One region of the Saccharothrix violaceirubra genome, then DNA from elsewhere that is predicted to be linked to it. Evidence: riboswitches for the same ligand, from Rfam matches in the RefSeq annotation. Region 1 holds a riboswitch; each other region holds the start of a gene.

Region 1 (6,226 bases):
AAGCCGGACGCGAACGGCCACACGATCCGCGTGGCCACGCCCGCGGACATCCCCGCCGCCGCCCGACTCCAGGACGCGGCCCAGGCGGGCGCCGACCTGTCGATGCCGCACTCCCCCGCGTTGCGCCGGTGGCTGCTCGACCGCGACGGCAGCACGGTCTGGGTGGTGGAACGGGCGGGCGCGGTCGTGGCCACGGGCCGGACCACGCCGCCGGAGGAGGGCAACCGGCTCGCCGAGGTGGCCGCCGACGACGAGGCCGCGGCGCACGCCCTGCTCGCGTTGACCGGGGCCACCGAGGTGTCCGAACGACCGGGCACCGTCGCGGGCGACGCGCTGGAGCCGCTGCTGCACCCGGGGCCGGAGGAGATCCGGGGCTATTACGTGCGCGTGCCCGACACGTTCGCGTTGTTCGCCCACCTCAAGCCCGTGTTCGACCGCCGGCTCGCCGGGCTGGGCCGCGCGGACGGCGAGGCGTTGATCAGCTTCTTCCGGGAGCACCTGCGGCTGCCGTTCCGCGAGGGCGCGCTCGGCACGCCGCTGAAAGGCGGCCGGATGCAGGGTCCCTACGACCTGGGCGGCGCGGGCGTGGCCCCGGACCAGGTGGCCTCGCTGCTGTTCGGTCCGCACGGCATCCGGGGGCTGGCCCGGATCTTCCCCGACGTCTACCCCGGTCCCGACCGGGAGTTGATGTACGCGCTGTTCCCGCCGGTCCGGGCCGACATCCTCACGTTCTACCTGCCCTGACCAGTCGGGACGCGGACCCGCTGATCGTCGCTGAGCACGCGGGCGCGACACCGGCACACTGGAGGCGTGTCCGATTTCCTCCAGGTGCTGTCGACGCTGCGGCAGGTCCGCGTGCTCGGCGGGCACTTCGCCCTCGACGTGGGGCGACCCGACGACGAGTGGTCGAGCGGCGCCGACATCCTGTCCGGTGACGCGCTGCCCGTCACCCTCGACAAGATCTTCGCCCGCTACCGGACCGACGAACGCCGGGTGGCCGGGTCGCTGTTCCTGATCGGGTTCGCGGCCCGCGTGCTCAGCCCGGTCGTCGCCGCGCACGCGGTGAAGGGCGCGGTGCCCGACATCCGGCCGGAGAACCTGTGGTGGCACTACGGCCCGCAGGGATTGCGGGTCCGGCTCTACGAACCGGTCGAGGCCGAGCACGACATCGCCGACTCGCTCGCTCCCGTCGTGGAGGCGGTGCACCGGGAGACGCGCGTGGCGCGGGGACTGCTGTGGGGCAACGTCGGGTCCACGATCGCGGGCGCGCTGCGGATGCTGGCCCGCAACGGGACCGCACCGGTCGACCGGTGCCACCGTCTGGGCGAACGCCTGCTGGAGAAAAGTCCACTGAGTGGGACCGGCGAGTTCACCCCGTTGCCGGACGACCTTGCCTTCCGACGGCGTAGCTGCTGCCTGTACTACCGCCTGGAAGGCGGCGGTACCTGCGGCGACTGCCCGATCGAGCCGAAGTGAGAAGAACGACAACCCGCCCGGCCGGTTGTGCGATCGGGTGATCCGCATCTACCGTTCGCACGCCGCAGTGGACGGGAAGCCGGTGTGAATCCGGCGCGGTCCTCGCCACTGTGACCGGGGAGCCAACCCGCCGAGAACGTCACTGGTCGCACCAAAAGCGGCTGGGAAGACGCGGGGACGGTGTCGATCCGGGAGTCAGGAGACCGGCTGCGGCGACTGTTGTTGAACCTTCCACGAGGTATGGAGGAGCTTGTCATGACGAGCGCCGCGCCAACCCTGTCCACCCCCGTCGCCGTGCCCAAATGGGCCTACGCCGTCGCGCTCGTCGCGCTGATGGCTACCTGGATCGTCCTCCAGGAGAACGGCCTCGCGCTCGGCCACGCCGCCGAGACCATCCACGAGTTCTTCCACGACGGGCGCCACGCGCTCGGCGTGCCCTGCCACTAGTCCCGGGATGAGCGACTACAAGAACCTCCTGCTGCGCGGTGTCGGTGCGGGAGGTGTTTCCGGCCTGCTCGCCGGACTCGTCGGCTTCTTCGTCGTCGAGGTGCCGATCAAGGCCGCGTTGGCGGTCGAGGAGGCCCGTTCGGCGGCCGAGCCCGTCGAGGAGGGCGGCCACGAGCACGGCGAACTGGTCAGCCGGGGCGTGCAGGAGTACGGCGGCGTCCTGGCGGCGGTGATCGTCGGCATCGCGATCGGCGCGCTGTTCGCCACGGCGTACGCGGCCTCGCGTCGTTGGCTGCCGGCCGCCTCTCCGTACGCCCGCAGCGTCGCGCTGTCGGCCGCCGCGTTCGGCGCGGCGGCACTGCTGCCGGCGGTCAAATACCCGGCCAACCCGCCGGGTGTGGGCGACCCGGAGACGGTCGGCGTGCGGACGTTGACCTACCTGCTGCTGATCGCGGCCGGTCTGCTCGTCGCCTACGGCGCCGGGTACCTGGCCACGAGGCTGGGCCACCTCGCGGCACCCGTGCGGTCGGCGGCGGTCGCGGTCGCGGTCGTCGTGGCCGTCGTGGTGATCCTCGTGGCGTTCCCGGCCACGCCCGACTCGGTCCCGGCGGACATCCCGGCGGGCCTGCTGTGGGAGTTCCGCCTGAAGTCGCTGGCCGAGACCGCCACGCTGTGGCTGGGCCTGGGTGTGGTGTTCGGGCTGCTGGTGGACCCGGCCGTGCGCCGGGCGAAGGTGGCGTCAGCCGTGTAGCACGCGGGCGAGCGTCGTGAGGTCGACCCCGACCAGGGAGTCGCGGAACACTCGACGCTCGCCCGAAGGCACCGGCACGTCGCACGGCACGACCAGCACCACGCACCCGGCGGCCACGGCCGCCGTCGCACCCGTCGGCGAGTCCTCGACCGCGACGCACCGCGCCGGTTCCACGCCCAGGTGCCGGGCCGCTTTCAGGTACGGCTCGGGCAACGGCTTGTTCAGCCCGTCCACCTCGTCGCCGCACACCGTCACGTCGAACAGGTCGCGGCCGAGGGTGTCCAGGGCGACCTCGGTCAACGCGCGCTCGGTCGACGTCACCAACGCCATCGGCACGCCCGACGCACGCACGTCGCGCAACGCCTCACGCGCGCCCGGCCGCCACGGCAGCCCCTCGCGGAAGACCTCCTCGGTGCGCCGCCGGATCCAGTCGGAGCCCTCGGCGATCTCCGCGGGCGTGGGGTCCAGGCCCGCCTCGGCGTAGAGCATCCGCATGGTCGTGGCCATGTTCGACCCGACCATCGCCTCGCGGGTCGCGGCCGACAGCTCCGCGCCCAGCGTCGCCACGAACTCGGCCAGCGGGATGTCCCACAGCTTCTCCGAGTCCAGCAGCGTGCCGTCCATGTCCCACAGCACGGCCTCGACCACAGCGGCTCCTCCCCTACGCACGGTGGACCAGTCTTCCTCGGTCAAGAGGCCCCGTGTCGGCCGCGCGGCGAAGAACACACCAGGCAGCTCCGGACACGAGCCGACATGTCCCGCGCCTACGGCGTCGGGCACGCGTCGGTGGCCGTAGGCTTGCCCGGTGACCGATCCGGACCAGGCCGCCCAGACCCCCTACGACCCCGAGGAACCGCTCACCGATCCGATCATGGTGGCGGCCTTCGAGGGCTGGAACGACGCGGGAGACGCCGCCAGTACGGCGATCGAACACCTCCAGCTGACGTGGGACGCGAAGCCGCTCGCCGAGATCGATCCGGACGACTACTACGACTTCCAGGTGACCAGGCCGACCGTCCGGATGGTGGACGGCGTGACCCGACGGGTCGAGTTCCCGACCACGCGCCTGTCGGTGTGCCGCCCGCCGGGGGCGTCGACCGACGTGGTGCTGGTGCACGGCATCGAGCCGAACATGCGGTGGCGCAAGTTCGCGGGCGAACTGCTCGGCCACATCGACCGGTTGGGCATCACGACCGTGGTGACGCTGGGCGCGCTGCTCATGGACACACCGCACACCCGTCCGGTACCCGTGACCGGCACGGCCTACGACGCCGCCGCGGCGGCCAAGTTCGGCCTGGAGCGGTCCCGATACGAGGGTCCGACCGGCATCGTCGGCGTGTTCCAGGACCTGTGCGTGCAGCGGGGTGTGCCCGCGATCTCCTTCTGGGCCGCCGTGCCGCACTACGTGTCGCAGCCGCCGTCGCCCAAGGCCACGCTCGCGCTGCTGCACCGGGTCGAGGAGGTCCTCGACATCGAGGTGCCGCTGGGCGCGCTGCCCGAGCAGGCCGAGGAGTGGGAGCGCACGGTCAGCGAGATGGCCGACGAGGACGAGGACGTGCGCAACTACGTGCGGGCGCTGGAGGAACGCGGCGACGCGGAGATCCAGATCACCGAGTCCAGCGGTGACGACATCGCCGCCGAGTTCGAGCGCTACCTGCGGCGACGCGGGCGCGGTCCGGGGCGTGGCCCGACCGGTCTGTGAGGCCGCGGCTCGCGGTGCTGTACGCGGGCGGGGTGCTCGGGCCGTTCGGCGGCGCGATGACGTCGTCCGTGCTGCCCGAACTGGGACGTGACTTCGCCGTCGACCCGGGCACGGCCGCCGTGTCGGTGACCGCGTACCTCGTGCCGTTCGCGGCGTTGCTGCTGGTCTCGGGCACGTACGGGATGCGCTGGGGTGCCCGTCGCACGGTCCTGGTCGCCTACGTCCTCTACGCGCTGGCCTCGGTGCTGTGCGCGGTGGCGTGGGCGTTCCCGGTGTTCCTCGCGGGTCGCGCGGCGCAGGGCGTGGCCAACGCGTTCACCACGCCGCTGTTGCTCGCCACGATCGCGTCGGTGACTCCGGCCGCACGGTTGGGCCGGGCCCTGGGGCTGTTCGCGTCGCTCCAGTCGCTCGGGCAGACGTCGGCACCGCTCGTGGGCGGGCTGTCGGCCGAGGTGTCGTGGCGGTTGGCGTTCGTCGGGGCCGCGGTCGTGGCGACGGTGCTCGCCGTAGCCGGACTGCCCGCCGATCCGGCCCGGGGCGAACGCCCCCGGTTGCGCAGCGCGTGGGCGCCGCCGACGCCGCGGCTGGCGATGGTCGGGTTCGTGGCGTGGTGCTGCGTGGGCGGTCTGTCCTTCCTGGTGGCGTTGCGGCTCGGGGACGTGTTCGGCATCGGCGCGAGTCAGCGTGGCCTGGTGCTGACCGGGTTCGGCGTGGCCGGGATCGTGGCGGCCCGGTCGACCGGGCGGTTGGTCGAGCGGTGGGGCGCGACGCGGTGCGTGCTCGTCGGCGCGCTGGCGGGCGGCCTGCTGATCGCGGGCGCGGGTGCGTTGCCGGGTGTCTTGGCGGTCGCCGGCGCGTGGGCGTTGGCGGGCGCGGTGTCGCAGGTGGTCGTGGTCGGGCTGAACGCGGCCGTGCTCGGCGGCGTGGGTGACAACCGGGGCGGCGCGGTGTCGGTCGTGCAGTCGCTGCGGTTCGTGGGCGGCGCGGTGGCACCGGTGGCGTTCGTGCCGCTGTACGCGGTGGCGCCGTCGATCGCGTTCCTCGTGCCCGCCGCGCTGGTCATGACGGCGGTGCCGACCCTCCTCGCGGGTCACCCGAAAAGGTGAGAGCGGCTGTCCACTCCGGACAGTCCGCCGATACTGGCTGGACCATGAGTGACTTGGCGTGGGATTCCGAGACCAACCGGGTGGCGGCGCTGCACGCGTTGCGCCTCCTGGACACTCCGCGCGAGGAGCGGTTCGACCGCATCACGCGGATGGCGCAGGACGTCGTGCACGCGCCGATCGCGCTCGTGTCGCTGGTGGACCTCGACCGGCAGTGGTTCAAGTCGTGCGTGGGGTTGGACGCGACCGAGACCTCGCGCGGCACGTCGGTGTGCTCGTTCGCGATCCGGCACGACGAGGTGTTCGAGGTCGAGGACCTGACCGCCGACGAGCGGTTCGCCGACTTCCCCGTGGTGCGCGAGGCGGGCCTGCGGTTCTACGCGGGCCAACCGGTCGCCGCGCCGTCCGGGCACAAGATCGGGACGCTGTGCGTGCTGGACCGCGTGCCGCGCCGGTTGACGCCGGTCGAGCACACCCGGCTCAAGGCGTTGGCGACGTGGGTCGAGTTGGAGTGCGCGGTCGTGCAGGCGACGTTGGGCGCACAGGACGCGGAACGGGCCAAACGCGACTTCGTGGCCATGGTGAGCCACGAGCTGCGGACGCCGTTGACCTCGGTGCACGGTTCGTTGGAACTGCTGGCCAGCGGCCGGTTCGGGGTGTTGGAGGAGCGGGCGAGCCAGCTCCTGGACATCGCCGTGAACAACACCGACCGGTTGGTGCGGCTGTCCGACGACGTGCTCGACCTGT
Region 2 (6,226 bases), 1.6 Mb from region 1:
CTCGACCGGGAAGTCGAAGAAGTCCTTGCTGCGGGCCAGTTTCTACTCGTACAACTACCACGACGTGCCGCCGCACTTCAACCTCGACCCGCGCATCCGGGTGGCGATCGCCGGGTACACCAAGCACCGCGGCGTCGGCGAGTGGCGGTCCATCGTGACGCACCTGGACATCGGGCAGGCCATGGCCCGCCTGCTGCCCGCCGAACCCCCGGCCGACTACCGGATCTACAGCGTGGCCCACGCCACCGACTGGGGCATGGCCAACCTGCCCGCCCGGCACGACCTCTCGGCCGCCGCGATCGCCGACGACATCTCGGCCTACCACCGCGGCGGGTTCCGCACGTTCCTCGCCGAGACCGATCTCAACTTCGGCAAGTTCGGCCTCGGCTACTACCTCATGGCGAAGATGCTGTGGAACCCGACGCTGACGGCCGCCCAGCTCGACGCGGTGCGCACCCGTTGGCTGCAACGGGCGTTCGGCCGGGGGTGGGCGAAGGTGAAGGAGTTCGTCGACTTCATGCTCCTGCCGAACTTCCCGGTGAACACGCCGTATTCATGGGGTCGTGCGGTGGAGCTGGTCGACGCGGCCGACCGCCTGGTCGACCCCGTGGCCGAACCCGGTCCCGATCGGCGTCTGGACGACCTGAAGCAGTTCTTCTACTACTACTTCCTCCAGGACTCCGGCCGGATGACCACCGACGCCCCGGAGACCAGGGAATTCATGTGGAAGGGCCAGATGTCCTACATGAACGCCCTCATGGTCCCGTTGTCGAAGGTGTACGGCCGCACCGACCCCGCGGCGGTGGCGGGGCCGCAGACGGCCGCCGGACCCGCGCACTACACCGCCGCCGAGACCGCGGCGTGGTGGAACCAGGTCAAGGCGTACTGGCCGGTGCGGGCCGTCAACCGGTTCGAGGACGCCACGCTGGCCGACGGCACCCCGGCGGCCTGGGTCGACCGGAACGACGTGGGCCCGGCCGCCGAGTTCGTCACGCCCGGTGCACCGGCCGCGCGTTTCCTCTACAACAGCGCCACGAGCGGGCACACACCGCGGTTCCTCACGTCGGCGGAACCCGGTGTCCACATCGGATTCCAGTTGCTGTGGCAGAAGTACGACAACGGCACCACCCAGTACGCCTCACGGGACGTGCGCTACGGCATCGAGCGGTGGAGCGCGACGACCAAGTCCTGGATCTCGTTGCGCGACATGGCCCAGCCCGGAGTGACGCCGACCGAGTTGGCGAGTTGCCCGCAGTTCGTCAACCGGGTCTGCCTGTTGGCGACCGTCTCGATACCGGCGTCGTCGCACGACGTCCACCGGTTCACCGTCGGGTCGGGCGGCGACTACGCCTACCTGTACCCGTTGACGTTCAACGTGGCCACCAACCAGTCGACGGGCCGTTCGGCGCACACCTACACGGGTCCGGGTGCCGGCCTGACCCAGGCGCCGAGCTACTTCTACATCCCCAAGGGCACCACGTCACTGGACCTGGAGGTCTGGGACCGCTACGGCGGCAAGACGCTGCGGCTCTACTCCGGGCTGCTGTCGAAGAACCCCCAGGCTGCGTTCCGGGACGTGGACATCAGCGCGTACGGCACCAACTCCGTGCCGCTGCGGCCTGAGGAGGGCGGCACCATCGCGCGGATCTCGGCCTCGGGCTTCGCCTTCCCCTACCTGCACTCGGTGCCCCGGCTCTGGGCGATGTCGCCCAACGAACTCGTCGTGCCGTGCGCCATCGCCAAGGCCGATGGTCTGACGGTGCCCCCGGGGCGCTGTGACCCGTAGGGCTCGGGAGCGGTCGGCCGGTCGGCCCCGTCGCGGGGACGACCGGCCGCCGGCGCTTGATCGACCCTCCGGAAACCCTGGCTCATGTGGGCCGTTTTGCGTGATGACCTACAACATGTAGTGTTCCCGCCATCGACGGTTCCGCCGGCCCGATCCCGGGGCGGTGGAGGCAAGAGGGAACCCGGTGCGAGTCCGGGACTGCCCCGCAGCGGTGAGTGGAAACGACCGCCGTCACGAAGCACTGCGCGCGAGCGTGGGAAGCGACGGCCAGTAGGCACGGCTTTCGAGCCGGGTGTCCGCGAGTCCGAAGACCTGCCGTCGACGCGCGCGCCGACCGGTGCGCGGGCGTCCGGGGTCTCGTGGGTGGGCCGACAGGGACGAACGCGTCGTCGCGCGTTCTTTTCGCGCCCCCGTGTGCTCCGGGCCATCGAGGCTCGCGAGGAGAGGGCTGTTGACGACAAGGGTGATCCGCCGGGACGGCACGGTCTCGGTGTTCGACGCCGGCAAGATCAGGGTGGCGGTGACCAAGGCGTTCCTGGCCGTGGAGGGCGACTCCGGACACCTGCGCCCGGTGGTCGGGGAACTGACCGCACAGGTGGAGAAGGCGCTGCTCAAGCACGTGCGGCCGGAGGTCGCGCTGCACATCGAGCAGATCCAGGACCAGGTCGAACTGGTGTTGATGCGCGAAGGCCACCACAAGGTCGCCCGCGCCTACGTGCTCTACCGCGAAAAGCGCGCCAAGGCACGTGAAGTCACGCCCGCGCCGCCCGCGTTCCGGGTGAAGACCGCCGACGGCACACTCGTCCCGCTGGACTGGGACCGGGCAGAGGTCGTGGTCGGCGAGGCGTGCGCCGGACTGGCCGACGTGTCGGCCGCGGCCGTGCTCGCCGAGGTGCGGCGCGACGTGTACGACGGGATCACCGTCGACGAGCTGGCCGTCGCGCAGGTCATGGCCGCGCGCACGCTCGTGGAGACCGAGCCCGACTACTCGTTCGTCGCCGCCCGGCTCCTGCTGGACCGGCTCCGCCGCGAGGCACTGACCAGGGTCGAAGGCCGTCCGGTCGAGGCGACCGGCGAAGAGCTGTCCTACGCGGCCTACTTCCCGGAGTACGTCCGGCTGGGCATCGACCTCGACCGCCTCGACCCGGAGCTGGCGAAGTTCGACCTGGATCGCATCTGCGCCGCCATCAGGCCCGAGCGTGACGCGAAGTTCGACTTTCTGGGCATGCAGACCCTGTACGACCGCTACTTCCTGCACGACGACGGCACGCGGTACGAGCTGCCGCAGGCGTTCTTCATGCGCGTCGCGATGGGGTTGTCGCTGCGCGAGGACGACCGCGAGGCCCGCGCGATCGAGTTCTACGAGCTGTTGTCGTCGTTCGACTTCATGTGCTCGACGCCCACGCTGTTCAACTCGGGCACCACCCGTCCGCAGTTGTCGTCGTGCTTCCTGACGACCGTGGACGACGACCTCCAGAGCATCTTCCAGGGCTACCAGAACAACGCGTTGCTCGCGAAGTACTCGGGCGGGCTGGGCAACGACTGGACGCCGGTGCGCGGCATGGGCGCGCACATCCGTGGCACCAACGGCGAGTCGCAGGGCGTCGTGCCGTTCCTCAAGATCGCCAACGACACGGCCGTGGCGGTCAACCAGGGCGGCAAGCGCAAGGGCGCGGCGTGCGCCTACCTGGAGACGTGGCACGTCGACATCGAGGAGTTCCTCGACCTGCGCAAGAACACCGGCGACGACCGTCGGCGCACGCACGACATGAACACCGCGAACTGGGTGCCGGACGAGTTCCTGCGCCGGGTCGAGGCCGACGCCGACTGGACGCTGTTCTCCCCCGACGAGACGCCCGACCTGCACGACCTCTACGGCCGGGCGTTCGCCGAGCGCTACCGGGCCTACGAGGAGGCGGCCGAACGCGGCGAGATCCGGGTGTCCAAGCGGGTCCGTGCGGTCGAGCTGTGGCGGCGGATGCTGACCATGCTGTTCGAGACCGGTCACCCGTGGATCACGTTCAAGGACCCGTGCAACGTCCGGTCGCCGCAGCGGCACGTCGGCGTGGTGCACTCGTCGAACCTGTGCACCGAGATCACGCTGAACACCGCCGCCGACGAGGTCGCGGTGTGCAACCTGGGTTCGGTGAACCTGGCCAACCACGTCACGCCGGACGGCCTGGACCGCGACCGCGTGGCGCGGACCGTGCGCACGGCCGTGCGGATGCTCGACAACGTGATCGACATCAACTTCTACACGATCCCCGAGGCCCGCCGGTCCAACCTGCGGCACCGGCCGGTCGGCCTGGGGCTGATGGGTTTCACCGACGCGCTGTTCGTCCAGCGCCTGGTCCCGGGCTCGGCCGCGGCGGTCGCCTTCGCCGACGTGAGCATGGAGCTGATCTCGTACCACGCCCTGTCCGCGTCGGCGGACCTCGCGCGGGAACGCGGTTCCTACGAGACGTTCGAGGGGTCGTTGTGGCACCGGGGCGTGCTGCCGATCGACTCGATCGCCCTGCTGGCGGCCGAACGCGACGGCCTGGACATGGACACGTCGTCCACTCTGGACTGGGACGCGCTGCGCGAGAAGGTGCGCGGCGGCATGCGCAACTCCAACACGATGGCGATCGCACCCACCGCGACGATCTCGAACATCTGCGGCGTCGGCCAGTCCATCGAGCCGCTGTTCCGCAACCTGTTCGTGAAGTCGAACATGTCCGGCGACTTCACCGTGCTCAACCGGCACCTGATCGCCGACCTCAAGGCACGTGGCCTGTGGGACGAGGCCATGGTCGCGGACCTCAAGTACTTCGACGGCTCGCTCGCACCGATCGACCGCGTGCCCGACGACCTGAAGGCGTTGTACGCCACCGCGTTCGAGGTGTCCTCGGAGTGGCTGATCGAGGCGGGGTCGCGCCGGCAGAAGTGGATCGACCAGGCGCAGTCGCTCAACCTCTACATCGCCGCGCCCAACGGCCGCAAGCTCGACGCGATCTACCGCCTGGCCTGGCACAAGGGCCTCAAGACCACCTACTACCTGCGCTCCACGGCCGTGACCAGCGTGGAGAAGTCCACCCTGCGCGGCGTCGACGGCAAGCTCAACGCCGTGCGCCCGGTCGCCGAACCGGTACCCGTTCCCGTGCCCGTTGCCGCCCCGACCGTGACGCCCGACGACGCGCTCGTCTGCTCGATCACCGACCCCGACTGCGAGGCCTGCCAGTGACCACGAACCTCCCCGGCGCCACCGGGCTCGGCTCGATCGAGCGCGGCGCGGGCCGCGTCCACGTCGACGACAAGTCGATGATCAACGCGCGCGCGGACGTGAACCAGCTCCTGCCGCTGAAGTACCACTGGGCGTGGGACAAGTACCTGGCCGGGTGCGCCAACCACTGGATGCCGACCGAGGTGTCCATGCAGGCCGACATCGCGCTGTGGCGCTCGCCGACCGGGCTGACCGAGGACGAGCGGCACGCGATCAAGCGCAACCTCGGCTTCTTCGCCACGTCGGAGTCGTTGGTGGCCAACAACATCGTGCTCGCGGTGTACCGGCACCTGACCAACCCCGAGTGCCGCCAGTACCTGCTGCGCCAGGCGTTCGAGGAGGCCGTGCACACGCACACCTTCCAGTACATCTGCGAATCGCTGGGCCTGGACGAGGGCGAACTGTTCAACATGTACCGCGAGGTGCCGTCGATCACGGACAAGGCCGCGTGGGCGCTGGACTACACGCAGAACCTGGAGGACCCGGAGTTCCGCACGGGCACGCCGGAGACCGATCGCGCGTTCCTTCGCGACCTGATCGCGTTCTACGTGGTCTTCGAGGGCATGTGGTTCTACACCGGCTTCGCGCAGATCCTGTCGTTCGGGCGGCGCAACAAGATGGTGGGCATCGCCGAGCAGTACCAGTACATCCTGCGCGACGAGTCGATCCACCTGAACTTCGGCATCGACGCGATCAACCAGATCAAGATCGAGAACCCGCACCTGTGGACCGACGCGTTCCAGGCCGAGGTGCGCACGATGCTGGCCGAGGCGTGCGAGCTGGAGGTCGCCTACGGGCGTGACACGATGCCCAACGGCCTGCTCGGGCTCAACTCCGAGCTGTGCGAGCAGTACATGCGGTTCATCACCAACCGCCGCTGCGCGCAGCTCGGTCTCGCCCCGGTCTTCCCCGCCGCCGACAACCCGTTCCCGTGGCTGTCGGAGGCGATCGACCTGCGCAAGGAGAAGAACTTCTTCGAGACCCGCGTGACCGAGTACGCCTCGGGCAGCACGCTCGACTGGGACTGAATTCGAGTCGACGGCCCCGGCGCGGATCGCTATCTTGCGCCGGGTGCCCGCTTTCGAGGAGATCACCCGCCACCACGACGAGAACCCCGACGAGAACCCGTGGGTGCTGGGTCCACCCGCGCCCGAGACGGTCGCGCTGGTCCCGTACGA
Region 3 (6,226 bases), 1.0 Mb from region 1:
CTCGCAGTCGACGACCACCGCGGCCGTGCCCACGAGCAGGGACGCGGCCCGCAGCGCGGCGTCGACCGGGTCGCCGCCGACGCCGGACGCCGTGGCCCGGCCGTCGGTGAGCAGGACCAGCAGCGGACGGCGGCGCGGATCGCGGACGCGTTCGGTGTCCAGGACCTTCTTCGCGCGCAGCAGACCGTCGGCGAGCGGAGTGCGTCCTCCGGTACGGAGGGAGCGCAGCCTCGCGGCGGCGGCGTCGACCGAGTTCGTCGGCGGCAGGGCGAGGTCCGCCGCCGCGCCCCGGAACGTGATCACGCCGACCTTGTCGCGACGCTGGTAGGCGTCGCGCAGCAGGGAGATGACCGCGCCCGTGACCGCGGACATGCGCTGACGCGACGCCATCGAGCCCGACGCGTCGACCACGAAGAGGACCAGGTTGCCTTCCCGGCCTTCGCGAATGGCGCGGCGCAGGTCGGAGGCGTGCAGCACCAGGCCCGGACCACTGCGGCCCCGGGCGTTCTGGTGCGGGGCGGCGCTCTGCAGCGTGCCGATCAGGTGCACACCGGATCCGTCCACGGTGGATGGCCGGACGGCACGTCCGGCCGCCGACCGCGCCCGCGAACGACGCCCTGGCGCACCTTCGCCGACGCCGGGCACCTGGAGCAGGCGGGCCCGGAAGGCCGGTGCGGGCGTGTGCGTGCGACCATCCGAAGTGGACTTTCCAGGTGCGTCCCGCGACTCGCCGGCCCCACCGCCGGATTCCCCGTCCGGACCGTCCGAGCCCCCCTGCGGCCCATCATCCGGACCGTCCGGGTCGTCGTCGGGATCTTGGGCGGCGTGCTCCGCGCCCTGCCGGAGGGCGTCTTCCAGCTGCTCCTCCTCCAACCCCGGCTCGTCGAACGGGTCGCGGCGCCGGCGGTGCGGCAACGCCAAACGCACGGCCGCCGCCACGTCCTCCTCGGCGACCTCTTCGGCACCACGCCAAGCGGCGTGCGCGACCGCGGTGCGTGCGACCACGAGGTCCGCGCGCATCCCGTCGACCTCGAACGCCGCGCACACCGCCGCGATCCGTCGCAGTTCGGCGTCCGGCAACACCACCGACGCGAGCCGCGCACGGGCGTCCACGATCCGCCGGGCCAGGTCGGCGTCGTCGTCCTGCCATCGCGCGGCGAACCCGACCGGGTCCGCCTCGTAGGCGAGCCTGCGGCGGACGACCTCCGTGCGTACGGCGACGTCCCGTGATGCGCGTACGGACACCGTAAGACCGAACCGGTCGAGCAGCTGCGGCCGGAGTTCGCCCTCCTCCGGGTTCATGGTGCCGACCAACAGGAACGACGCGGCGTGCGACACCGAGACGCCCTCGCGTTCGACGTGTGCGCGTCCCATCGCGGCGGCGTCGAGGAGCAGATCGACGAGATGGTCGTGCAGGAGGTTGACCTCGTCGACGTAGAGCACGCCCCGATGTGCGGCGGCGAGCAGGCCGGGCTGGAAGGCGCGGACGCCTTCCGTCAGCGCGCGCTCCAGGTCGAGCGAACCGATCACTCGGTCCTCGGTCGCGCCGACGGGCAACTCCACCAGCCGGGCCGGGCGCCGGTGCGCCGACGCGTCGCCGTGCGGACCGTCCGGGCACTCCGCGTCGACCTCGGGCGCGCACCCGAAGCGACAGTCCGCGACGACGTCCAGTTCGGGCAGGAGCGCGGCCAGCGCGCGCACCACGGTCGACTTCGCGGTGCCCTTCTCACCCCGGACGAGCACCCCGCCGATGCCGGGGTGGACGGCGTTAAGCAGGAGTGCGGTGCGCAGGTCGTCATGGCCTACGACGGCGGAAAAGGGGAAACGCGCGCCCATGCGGCGGTGTCCTTCCTCGGGTGTCCACGCCCGGGTCCGGTCTGGATCGGGGGCCGAGTTCCTGACTCCCGGATGCGCTCCGGTCACAGTGGCGGGACCGCGCCGGACTCCCACCGGCTTCCTCGTTCACCCCTTCGACAGCCCCGGCATCGTCGCATCCCGCCCGGCCCGCTCCAAGTCCCCGACCAGCACCGAACGCGCGAGCGCGATCACACCCGCCCGGACCCGCCCCAGATCGAGGCCGGATCGGACGAGCTGGTGGTGGAGCACGTCGCCGCGCAGGAGCGCGAGCAGGGCGTGCGCGATGTACCGGGCGTCGGCGTCCGGGTTGACCTGCGCGATCAGGTCCGAGATCCGCCTGTGCACGAGCACGGTGTTGTCGTCGCACCCGGACTGGTCGAACTCGGACAACTCCAGCGCGCGAACCAGCGGCAGGGAGTCGACGACGTGGTCGAACAACCGGCCGACGAACGTGACCAGTTTCTCGTCCGGCGCCATGTCCGCGTCGTCGAACAACGCGTCGGACTCCGTGCGCCACTCCCGCGACGCCAACTCGACCACCGCACGCACAAGCCCCGCACGGTCGGTGAAGTGCCGGAACACCGTGCCCTTCCCGACACCCGCCGCCGCCGCGACATCCTCGATCACGAACCCGTCCGGTCCACGCTCGCGGATCAACCGCGCGGCGGCGGACCGGATCGCGGCACGGTTGCGCGCGGCGTCCCTGCGTTCGGCCATCCGAACCTCCCCTACCGAAGTGGACCGGTGGTCCGTATCGTAGACGACGTAAAACGGACCGCCGGTCCGCGGCATCGCCCAGACAAGTGGACCAACGGTCCGCACCGAGCCGACCCAAAGCGGACCGTTGGTCCACACCCCTGACACCGAAATCAGACCACCGATCCACTCCGAATGAAGACCCATCCGGATCACCACCCCTGAACGGGTGAAATCAACGCGAACAGCCACCACCCCGTACCCCTACCCGGCCGTCGATCTCGACCCACGACGAACCCAGGCCCGTAGACACAAATGGACAACCGTCGCGCATCACGATCCACGACGAGTAGAAGCGCGCTGACAAAGCCACTGGACGGGTCGACGGGTACCGAACGACGCGGACCGACGATCCAGGCCTCAAAAGTCGCTTACCAGCGCAAACACGAGCAAGAAGTGCGCGCCCCAGTCATTCGCACCGACGAAACCTTGGCGGACCGCCGGTCCGTACAGCCGCGCCCCCGAGCGGACCGCCAGCCGCATCAATCTCGATACAAGCGGACCACCGGTCCGCCCCATCTCCGGTCCGGCCCGCCACCCAATCCGCCGGTCCCGCCAGTCCACCGAGGAAGGTTTTCGACGTGCGAGTTGTCCAGTACAAAGAGTTCGGGTCACCGTCAGTACTGCACGAGGTCGAGGTACCCGATCCCGTACCCGGCCCGGGGCAGGAATTGGTGTGTGTCACGGCGGCGGGTGTCAACTTCGGCGACACGTTGCTGCGTTCCGGACACGCTCGCGGGTTGTTCCCGTGGGTACCCATCCCCGACGAACCAGGACCACTGGGAGGCGAGGTCGTCGGCGTGACCGCGGACGGTCGACGGCTCGCGGGCGTGCCGACGGGTCCCGGCTACGCGTCGCATGCCGTGCTAACCGAACCCGTCGAAGTGCCGGACACGTTGTCCGACCACGAAGCCGCCGCGCTGCTCAGCCAAGGCACCACCGCCCTCGCCGCGGCGCGTGCCGGGCGGATCGCGCCCGGCGACCGTGTCCTGGTCGAGGCCGCGACGGGTGGCGTCGGTTCACTTCTCGTGCAGCTGGCGTCACGCGCCGGTGCGATCGTCGTCGCGGCGACACGCGGTGCGCACAAACTCGCGATCGCGTCGCAGCTCGGTGCGCATGAAGTGGTCGACTACTCGGTACCGGGATGGTCGGCCGGGCTCGAACCGATCGACGTCGCTCTGTCGTCGGTCGGCGGCGCGACCGCACGGGAGTCGTTCGACCTGTTGCGTACCGGCACCGGGCGCCTGGTCCTGTTCGGGTACGCGGGCGGCGCGCCGCTCGACGTCGACGCGTCCGACGTGTTCGGTCGGGGCGTGTCGATCACCGGGCTGTGGGGCACCTACTCGACCGACGCGGTACGGGAGGCGTTCGCGTCCGGGCTCAGCCCGATACTCGGTGCGGCGCTACCCCTGTCCGACGCCGCCCGCGCCCACTACCTGCTGGAATCGCGTTCCACCACGGGCAAGCTGATCCTCGTCCCCTAAGACGACGTCGACGCTGAGCGGGGCGCGGAACGACAGCAGCCCGAGCATCGGCGGCGAAGCGGTCGACGCGAGCCGCAGGCCCGGAAACCGGCGTGCGGTCTCGCGCAGGACCACCTCGCCCTCCAGGCGGGCGAGCCCGGCGCCGAGGCAGAAGTGCGGTCCGAAGCCGAAGGCAAGGTGCTTGCGGGCGTTCGGCCGGGCCGGGCAGAAGCGCTCGGGTTCGTCGAACACCTCGGGGTCGCTGCCGGAACCGGCGAGCATCAGGAGCAGGTGGGCGCCCTGCGGGATGCGCACGCCGGCCAGTTCCGTGTCACGCGCGGCGACCCTGCGCCACGTGTTGACCGGCGGTTCACGACGCAACGTCTCCTCGACGCAGTGCGCGGCCATCCCCGGTTCGTCCAGCCGCGACCACAGGTCGCCGTGCCGAAGCACCCCGTGGAACACCGCGCACAACAACTGGGTGGTCGTCTCCTGCCCCGCGATGAGCAGGAAGTAGCAAAGTCCGGCCGCGTCGCGCACGGACACGCCGGCCGCGTTCAACGCGCCGAACAGGTCGTCGCCGCGCGCGGACCTGATCCGCTGCGACAGCCAGCGGTGGAACTCGGCCGCCGGTCCGGCCAGTGCCCGCTGCCGGTCGGGTGTGAGGTCGCCCCAGAACAACTCGAGCGAAGCAGTGCTCCACGCCTTGAGCGCGTCGACGTCCACGTCGTCGATGCCCATGATTTCCAGCAGCACGATCGCCGGCAGGTCCCGGGCCAACGCCGGGTGCAGGTCGACCCGGGGTCCGGTCAGCCGGTCGAGGCGTTCGCGGGTCAGCTCGACGATGCGGTCCGACATCGCGGCGACACGCACGGGCGTGAGGTATCGGGCGACCAGTCGACGCAACGGCGCGTGCGTCGGCGTGCCGTTGTTCGCCAGTGTCGGCGGGAGCGAGAAGCCGGACCTGGCCAGCGTGCGCAGGACCGGGCGAGGGATCGGCGTGATCGCGGTGAGCGCGTTGTCCGGGTGGAAGGTCTTCGGGTCGGCGAGCACGGCGCGCACGTTCGCGTATCGGCTGACCAGCCACAGCCCGGTTCGCTCGTCGCGGTGCACCGGGGCGTTCTCGCGCAGTGCGCGCAGGTCCGCGTGACCGTGCTGGAAGAGGTCCACGCCGGCACGGTAGCGGCCGGGTGCGAGACTGCCCGCGTGAGTGTGAGCACAGGCGAGTCGGTGTTCGACTGGATCGACACCCGCGCGGGCGCCCGCGCGAAGGCCGGTCTGACGCGGACGGTACGGCCCCGGGCCGCCCACTCGACCGACCTCGACCTGGCGTCCAACGACTACCTGGGACTCACCCGGGACAAGCGCGTCACGGGCGCGGCAGCCGCCGCGGCGCTGCGCTGGGGCGCGGGTTCCACGGGATCGCGCCTGGTCACGGGGTCCACCGAACTCCACACCGAACTCGAGTACGAACTCGCGAACTTCTGCGGCGCGCAATCGGCGCTCGTGTTCTCGTCCGGCTACGCGGCCAACCTCGGCGCGCTGATGGCGCTGTCCGGGCCGGGCACCGCGATCGTGGCCGACCAGCACATCCACGCGTCGTTGATCGACGGAACCCGACTGTCGAAGGCGGACGTCGTGGTCGCGGGACACTGCGAGGTTCCGCGCATCACGCACGCGCTGGCGACGCGGGGCAAGCGCCGCGCGCTCGTCGTGACCGACTCGGTGTTCTCGGTCGACGGCGACCTCGCACCGTTGGCGGACCTGGTGGCAACGTGTCGTGAGCATGAGGCGGCGTTGGTGGTCGACGACGCGCACGGACTCGGCGTCCTCGGTGACGGCGGACGTGGCGCGGTGCACGCGGCAGGTCTGGCGAAGGCGCCCGATGTCGTGACGACCGTGACGCTGTCGAAGTCGCTCGGCGCGCAGGGTGGCGCGGTGCTCGGACCGTCACGGGTGATCCGGCACTTGATCGACACGGCACGCACGTTCATCTTCGACACCGGCTTGGCTCCGGCGAGCGCGGCGGCGGCGCTGGCCGCGTTGAAGGTGCTGCGCGAGGAACCCGGGCTGCCGGAACGCGCCCTGACCGTGGCGCAGGACCTGGCCTTCCGACTGCGCGAGAACGGGCTGCCGGCGAGCACGCCCTC

What was found. Region 1 has a riboswitch for cobalamin ahead of F4559_RS11485 (CbtB-domain containing protein). Riboswitches for the same ligand answer to the same signal wherever they lie in the genome.
Region 2: another riboswitch for cobalamin. It lies ahead of F4559_RS18325 (ribonucleoside-diphosphate reductase subunit alpha); the one in region 1 lies ahead of F4559_RS11485 (CbtB-domain containing protein).
Region 3: another riboswitch for cobalamin. It lies ahead of F4559_RS06790 (putative cobaltochelatase); the one in region 1 lies ahead of F4559_RS11485 (CbtB-domain containing protein).

Annotation. Positions count from the first base shown of each region.
Region 1 is NZ_JACHJS010000001.1:2,319,224-2,325,449, reverse strand. Features, by position in the region: gene F4559_RS11495 (GNAT family N-acetyltransferase) at 1-744, shown strand, start outside; gene F4559_RS11490 ((2Fe-2S)-binding protein) at 811-1,476, shown strand; cobalamin riboswitch at 1,525-1,702, shown strand; gene F4559_RS11485 (CbtB-domain containing protein) at 1,732-1,923, shown strand; gene F4559_RS11480 (CbtA family protein) at 1,931-2,674, shown strand; gene F4559_RS11475 (HAD family hydrolase) at 2,663-3,322, opposite strand; gene F4559_RS11470 (PAC2 family protein) at 3,480-4,376, shown strand; gene F4559_RS11465 (MFS transporter) at 4,373-5,482, shown strand; gene F4559_RS11460 (GAF domain-containing sensor histidine kinase) at 5,527-6,226, shown strand, end outside.
Region 2 is NZ_JACHJS010000001.1:3,950,991-3,957,216, forward strand. Features, by position in the region: gene F4559_RS18320 (hypothetical protein) at 1-1,786, shown strand, start outside; cobalamin riboswitch at 1,906-2,120, shown strand; gene F4559_RS18325 (ribonucleoside-diphosphate reductase subunit alpha) at 2,238-5,009, shown strand; gene F4559_RS18330 (ribonucleotide-diphosphate reductase subunit beta) at 5,006-6,076, shown strand; gene F4559_RS18335 (GrpB family protein) at 6,120-6,226, shown strand, end outside.
Region 3 is NZ_JACHJS010000001.1:1,320,607-1,326,832, reverse strand. Features, by position in the region: gene F4559_RS06790 (putative cobaltochelatase) at 1-1,836, opposite strand, end outside; cobalamin riboswitch at 1,872-1,996, opposite strand; gene F4559_RS06785 (TetR/AcrR family transcriptional regulator) at 1,963-2,574, opposite strand; gene F4559_RS06780 (quinone oxidoreductase family protein) at 3,414-4,097, shown strand; gene F4559_RS36215 (cytochrome P450) at 4,017-5,246, opposite strand; gene F4559_RS06770 (8-amino-7-oxononanoate synthase) at 5,283-6,226, shown strand, end outside.